Linked DNA regions of Endozoicomonas gorgoniicola. The protein of the gene in region 1 interacts with the protein of each later gene in a pairwise test. Links are inferred from orthologs where the notes say so. Each region holds a gene or a part of one and is shown on either strand. Other genes may lie near its edges.

Region 1 (3,096 bases):
ACAAAAGAAGTCGTTCCATATTAGCCGTGAATGGCTGTTTGAGTATAAATCGGTGATTGCCTTGATGGGGTTCATGCTGATTATTTCTCTCATCAGCGACAGTTTTTTCAGCACTGGCAATCTGCTGAATATTTTACGGCAGACCTCTATTAATGCTGTTATTGCTGTTGGCATGACCTTTGTCATTCTCACCAGTGGTATTGACCTGTCAGTAGGGTCGGTTCTGGCAATGACCGGCGCACTGGCTGCGACTATGGTAGGCATGGACTTTAACATCCTCGCTATCGTGTCGCTCACTCTGGCAGCTGGTGCCGCAATGGGTTGCCTGAGTGGGCTGGTCATTGCCAAGGGCAAGGTTCAGCCGTTTATTGCCACGCTTGTCACCATGACACTGCTGCGAGGCACCACCATGGTTTTCACCGACGGACGACCTGTTTCCGCCACTAACGGGGCAGCCTCAGAAGCGTTCGCCACTATTGGCAGTGGCTATCTGTTTGGCATCCCTGTTCCTGTCTACCTGATGGCCCTGGTATTCGCCATTGCCTGGTTCGTACTCAACCACACACGCATCGGTCGCTATGTTTACGCACTCGGCGGTAACGAATCGGCAACCCGGCTATCCGGTATTAATGTGGACCGGATCAAACTGGCGGTTTATTCCATCAGCGGTGCTTTGTCGGCCCTGGCAGGCTTAATTGTTACCAGTCGTCTGGCGTCAGCACAGCCCACGGCAGGAACCAGTTATGAGCTGGATGCGATTGCAGCGGTAGTACTCGGTGGCACCAGCCTGACCGGTGGCAAGGGAAAGGTTATGGGTACTCTGGTGGGTGTCCTGATCATCGGGATTTTGAATAACGCACTGAACCTACTGAACGTGTCGTCTTACTATCAGCTTATTGCCAAAGCTCTGGTTATTTTGCTGGCGGTTCTGGTGGATACCCGATCTGCCAAATAAGCAGTCCGGACAAAAATAACTGTGAGTCGGTTTTTACCGGCCTTTTAAAACAAAACCATGAGGATGTGTCCGTGAACTTTTCAACAATAATGTCTCCAAGGAAATTGCTGGCTGCTGCACTCACAGCAAGTCTGGCTCTGACCGGTTGCAGCAAGAACGATGATGCGGCTGTTGACTCAGACCAGCCATCTCTTGCTCTGGTGGTCTCGACCCTGAACAACCCTTTCTTTGTCACCCTTAAAGAAGGCGCAGAAAAAAAAGCTGACGAGTTCGGCTACAACCTGATGGTGCTGGATTCCCAGAACGATTCAGCCCGGGAAATGACCAATGTTGAAGATCTGGCGGTTCGCGGGGTCAGTGCCATTTTGCTGAATCCGGCAGACTCTTCTGCAGCCGGTAACACCGTTCGAGCTGCCAATCGTGCGAATATTCCAGTGATTACTCTGGACCGGGGTGCTGAAGGGGGCGAAGTGCTGTCCCATGTGGCATCCGATAACGTTGCAGGTGGTGAACTGGCTGGTGACTTTATTGCCGAACAGCTGAAGAAGAAAGGTTTTGCAGGCGGGGAAGTTATGCAGCTCGAAGGGGTTGCCGGAACATCCGCTGCCCGTGACCGTGGTGAGGGCTTCATGAAATCAGTCACCACCCACAACATGACTCTGGTAGCCAGTCAGCCAGCCGATTTTGATCGTACACGAGCATTAAACGTCACTGAAAATCTGTTGCAGGCTCATCCCAATGTTAAAGCAATATTTGCCCAGAATGATGAAATGGCCCTGGGTGCTATCACTGCGGTAAAAGCGGCGCAAAGAGACATTATTGTGGTCGGCTTTGATGGGACTGATGAAGGTATCAAAGCCGTTGAATCCGGTGACCTGGCGGCAACTGTCGCCCAGCAGGCTGGAATGATCGGAGAGATAGGCATTGAAATAGCCAGACAGGCTCTCAGTGAAAAACCGGTTGAAGCCTACACGCCGGTTGAGCTGCGACTGGTAACCAGTGGTTGATCACAATGTCCCTGATCGAAGCTGGGTTATCTCAGCTTCAGTCAGGATCTGATTCTCCCTTTCAGAGCCGTTTGAGCAATTTATGAAGAATCCGATTTTTGTGCTGGGCAGTGTCAATATTGACCATGTATTGAATACGCCAGCTCTTCCCCGCCCCGGCGAAACCATTTCCGGACAGGGCTATAGTATTTTCCCCGGGGGCAAGGGAGCCAATCAGGCAGTAGCCTGCGCCAGGCTAGCGGGCAAAACCCGTTTCATGGCCTGTATGGGCAGCGATGCGTTCAGTGACAGTCTCGTTCAGTCGTTCAGGGAAACCGGAATAGATACTTCCCTCATTGAACAGATTGACGGCTGCAATACGGGCATAGCCCTTATTTTTGTGGATCAGCAGGGTGAAAATTGCATCGGCATTTCAGCTGAAGCCAACGCCAGACTGACTGCGGAAAAAGTAAAGAGCCGAGAGGCGGATATTGCGGCAGCCGGTTTTCTGCTGGTGTCTCTTGAAACACCGCTTGACGGCGTTTTCGCCGCCGCAGAAATTGCCCGGAATAACCATACGACGGTGGTATTAAATCCGGCACCTGCACAACCATTGTCGGATGACCTGCTGGGTTGCATCGACATTATTACCCCTAACCAGACGGAAGCTGAAGTGCTGACCGGCGTGGCTGTACACAACTTCTCTAGTGCCGAACAGGCGGCCAGTGTACTTCACGGTAAAGGCATTGGTACGGTTGTGATTACTATGGGCTCACAGGGTGCTTTTATTTCAGATCACTCAGGCACACGAATGATTGACAGTGTTAAGGTGACGGCAGTGGATACCACCGCCGCAGGTGACACCTTTAATGGTGCGATGGTTGTGGCTCTGGCTGAAGGATTTCCAATCGATGAAGCGGCTTGCTTTGCCAATGGTGCTGCGGCATTATCCGTCACCCGAAATGGCGCTCAGGCTTCCATACCCACCAGGGCCGAGACCGACCAGTTCCTGAATGACTGACAGGATGCGCGATCAAAATGAGTACCATCAAGGATGTTGCACGACACGCCGGTGTCTCTATTTCGACCGTTTCCCACGTTTTAAACGGCACCCGGTTTGTCAGTGAAGACAAAGCCCTGAAAGTGCGAACGGCG
Region 2 (3,675 bases), 980 kb from region 1 along the record:
TTGACGCGACAACTGCCCTGCTGGAAGTTCACCTGCTGGACTTCAAAGGTGACCTGTATGGTCAGACATTGCGGGTTGAATTTGTAAAAAAAATCCGTGATGCCCAGAAATTTGAATCACTCGAAGCATTGCAGGCAGCCATCAATGATGATGTGACCTCTGCCCGCGATATTTTGACTGATTAAACCGCTGTAAGGAAAGCAGTAAAGCAGAGTTTGCCCGTTTACCGTCATCTCCGCGCTGCGCGGGGATGACGACGGCGCATTATTATCTGCCGCCTTCCTAGTAATTTTTCAAGCTTTAAGAATTCCTCTTAACGCTGACCGATGTGATGGTGAGATTCCGGTAACAAGACTATGACCGACTACAAGCACACATTGAACTTGCCAGAGACTGATTTTCCGATGCGCGGAAATCTGGCCAGGCGCGAGCCGGAAATGCTCAAACGCTGGTATGACATGAATCTGTATGAAGAGATTCGGAATGTCAGCCAAGGTCGTGACAAGTTCATTTTGCATGATGGCCCTCCTTATGCCAATGGTGACATCCATATTGGTCACGCCGTTAACAAGATTCTCAAGGACATCATTATCAAGTCCAAGACCCTGAGTGGTTTTGATGCGCCTTATGTACCCGGCTGGGACTGCCACGGCCTGCCTATTGAACACAAGGTTGAAGGCATGCTGGGCAAGGCTGGCGACAAGGTGGACTTTAAAACCTTCCGTAAAAAGTGCCGGGAGTACGCTGCCAAGCAGGTAGATGGTCAGCGGGAAGACTTCAAACGCATGGGTATTCTGGGTGAGTGGGACACGCCTTACCTGACCATGGACTTCCAGACTGAAGCCGACATTATCCGGGCGCTGGGTAAAATCGCCGACAATGGTCATCTGGTTAAAGGCTACAAGCCGGTTTACTGGAGTGTGGTCGGTGGTTCTGCGCTGGCAGAAGCGGAAGTGGAATATCAGGATAAAACGTCTACCCAGGTGGACGTACGTTACGCTGCGCTGGATGAAGCGGATCTGCTATCAGCCTTTGATTTTGAGAGCTCTGACGATTTTAATGAGTCTGACAATGAAGGGCATCAGGGTGAAGGTGAGGTCGCAGTGGTTATCTGGACCACTACGCCCTGGACGTTACCTTCTTCCCAGGCCGTAACTCTGGGGGCAGAGCTGGGCTATGCACTGGTACAATGTGAAGTCAACGGCGCACCAGCCCGACTGATTCTGGGTGAAGAACTGCTGGAAAGCGCGATGGAGCGTTTCGGCATCGAAGACTTCACCATCATCGCCCGCACTGTTGGTGCGAAGCTGGAAGGAAAAAAGGTAGCTCATCCATTTTATGATCGTGAGTTGCCGCTGATTCTGGGTGATCATGTGACCACTGACGCCGGTACCGGCTGTGTTCACACCGCACCTGACCACGGTGTTGACGACTTTAATGTGGGCAAAAAATACGGCATTGCCACTCTGAACTATCTGGATGACACTGGTGTGTTCCGCAACAACGTTGAACGCTTTGCCGGTGAGCATGTTTACAAGGTTGACCCACTGGTGGTTGAAGTTCTGGTTGAGAATGGCCGTGTGCTGGCTCAGTCCAAATTCCAGCACAGCTATCCGCACTGCTGGCGTACCAAAACGCCCCTGATTTTCCGTGCCACGCCGCAGTGGTTTATCAGCATGGAAAAAGAAGGTCTGCTGAAAACGGCTCAGGCGTCCCTGAAGGATGTGAAGTTTACGCCTGACTGGGGGCGTAACCGCATGGAGTCCATGCTGTCCCAGAGCCCGGACTGGTGTGTATCCCGTCAGCGCACCTGGGGTGTGCCGATTGCACTGTTTATTCATAAAGAAACAGAAGAACTGCATCCGGATACCCCGGCACTCATTGAAAAGGTCGCTCAAAAGGTTGAGCAGGACGGTATGGATGCCTGGTTCGATCTGGAACCAGCTGAAATTCTGTCCGCGCAGGACGCAGACCAGTACATTAAGGTGACTGATACACTGGACGTATGGTTCGATTCCGGTGTTACCCACTATTCGGTACTGGATCGTCGTGAAGGCCTGCAGTCGCCTGCTGACGTTTATGTTGAAGGTTCTGACCAGCATCGTGGCTGGTTCCAGTCTTCCCTGAAGACCGGTATTGCCACCAAGGGTGTACCGCCTTACAAACAGTTGCTGACTCACGGATTTACAGTAGACGCCAATGGACGCAAGATGTCCAAGTCTCTGGGCAATGTGATCGCACCGCAGAAAGTCTTTAAATCACTGGGTGCTGATATTCTGCGCCTGTGGGTTTCCGCCACGGATTACACGGCAGAAATGACAGTTTCTGATGAGATCCTGAAGCGCACAGCAGACAGCTACCGTCGTATTCGTAATACTGCACGTTTTCTGTTGTCTAACCTGAGCGGCTTTAACCCTGAAACGGATATCGTTGAATGGGACGATATGCTGTCTCTGGATCGCTGGGCGGTTGACCGCGCCCTGAACCTGCAAAAAGAAGTGATTGAAGCGTACGACAGCTTTAACTTCCTGAACGTTTATCAGAAAGTCCATCACTTCTGCGCGCTGGATCTGGGTGGTTTCTATCTGGACATCATTAAGGATCGCCAGTACACCACTCAGGCAAACAGTCTGGCCCGTCGCAGCTGTCAGACCGCGATGTATCATATTGCCCGGGCTTTTGCCCTGTGGATTGCCCCGATCTGTACCTTTACGGCGGATGAAATCTGGCAGGCCATTCCGGGTCAGCGCAGCAAGCACGTTTTGCTGGATATCTGGTATGAAGGTCTGCAGGCGATGGATAGCAGTGACGTTGACTGGGACTCCATCCTTGCTGTGAAAACTGCGGTGAACAAAGCATTGGAAGATGCCCGTAAGGAAGGCGTGATTGGTGGTGGTCTGGAAGCCGACCTTGTCCTGTTTGCCAGTGACGAACTACAGCAGAAGCTGAACCAGCTGGGTGAAGAACTGCGTTTTGTTCTGATCACTTCCAAAGCAGAACTGAAACCACTGGCAGAAGCCACTGATGCGATGGCTACCGATGTGGAAGGCCTGAAAGTGGCGGTTGCCAAGTCAGACCACGAGAAGTGTGACCGTTGCTGGCACCGTCGTGAAGATGTTGGTCAGATTGAAGCGCACCCGAGCCTGTGTGGTCGTTGTGTTGAAAATGTTGATGGTCAGGGTGAAGTGCGTCGTTACGCCTGATACCTCCTGATACCTGAAGCAGCATTGAAAAATCCCGGACAGTCTCTTCTGTCCGGGATTTTTTGTTTGCCCAGCGAAGCGGGCAAACCCGTCAGGCTGAAAGAAGCCTGAGCCGCCCCGACTGAGGGGAAGGCAATCTGAATGGCAAGGGCGTAACTGGCCAACGGTTGGGTCTGAAGGAAGCCATAGGAAGTCAGAGGTACACAGCGCAAGCGAACCTGATTCGGCAGGTTGGGAGCGGCAAGCGTGCGAAATAGCGCAAAGCCCGATACTCAGTCAGTCCCAACTCTGTGCTTGAGGGTGGCATTTCTGACAGGGAACCGTTTAGTAACTGGGGAAGCCTGGCATCAATCTCTGAATCTCAGGGGCTGTTATCGCAAGAGGAAACTCAAGGGTAACAGTGGTGTGAGGTGGCAGATGATCCTGTAGTAGTGATGAAATTCCGGCCTGTGAAGGCGGGTAACCGTTCGGA

The links.
Region 2: the proteins of rbsB (region 1) and ileS interact in binary tests that used the Escherichia coli proteins (3 or more experiments, as listed by UniProt). The link is inferred for Endozoicomonas gorgoniicola from one-to-one orthologs.

What each region holds. Positions count from the first base shown.
Region 1 is NZ_JAPFCC010000001.1:4,194,260-4,197,355, reverse strand. What follows is about bases 222-2,994. They hold rbsB (ribose ABC transporter substrate-binding protein RbsB), read left to right. Parts: upstream 222-1,026; coding sequence 1,027-1,962; downstream 1,963-2,994. Other genes in these bases: NX722_RS19025 (LacI family DNA-binding transcriptional regulator), read left to right, coding at 2,980-2,994; rbsK (ribokinase), read left to right, coding at 2,045-2,962; rbsC (ribose ABC transporter permease), read left to right, coding at 222-955. In the rest of the region: more of rbsC, read left to right, coding at 1-221; more of NX722_RS19025, read left to right, coding at 2,995-3,096. UniProt on the Escherichia coli protein: Part of the ABC transporter complex RbsABC involved in ribose import. Binds ribose. Also serves as the primary chemoreceptor for chemotaxis.
Region 2 is NZ_JAPFCC010000001.1:3,213,807-3,217,481, reverse strand. Bases 52-3,403 are described here. They hold ileS (isoleucine--tRNA ligase), read left to right. Parts: upstream 52-356; coding sequence 357-3,203; downstream 3,204-3,403. Other genes in these bases: NX722_RS14860 (hypothetical protein), read right to left, coding at 3,194-3,403; ribF (bifunctional riboflavin kinase/FAD synthetase), read left to right, coding at 52-185. Outside these bases: more of ribF, read left to right, coding at 1-51; more of NX722_RS14860, read right to left, coding at 3,404-3,415. UniProt on the Escherichia coli protein: Catalyzes the attachment of isoleucine to tRNA(Ile). As IleRS can inadvertently accommodate and process structurally similar amino acids such as valine, to avoid such errors it has two additional distinct tRNA(Ile)-dependent editing activities.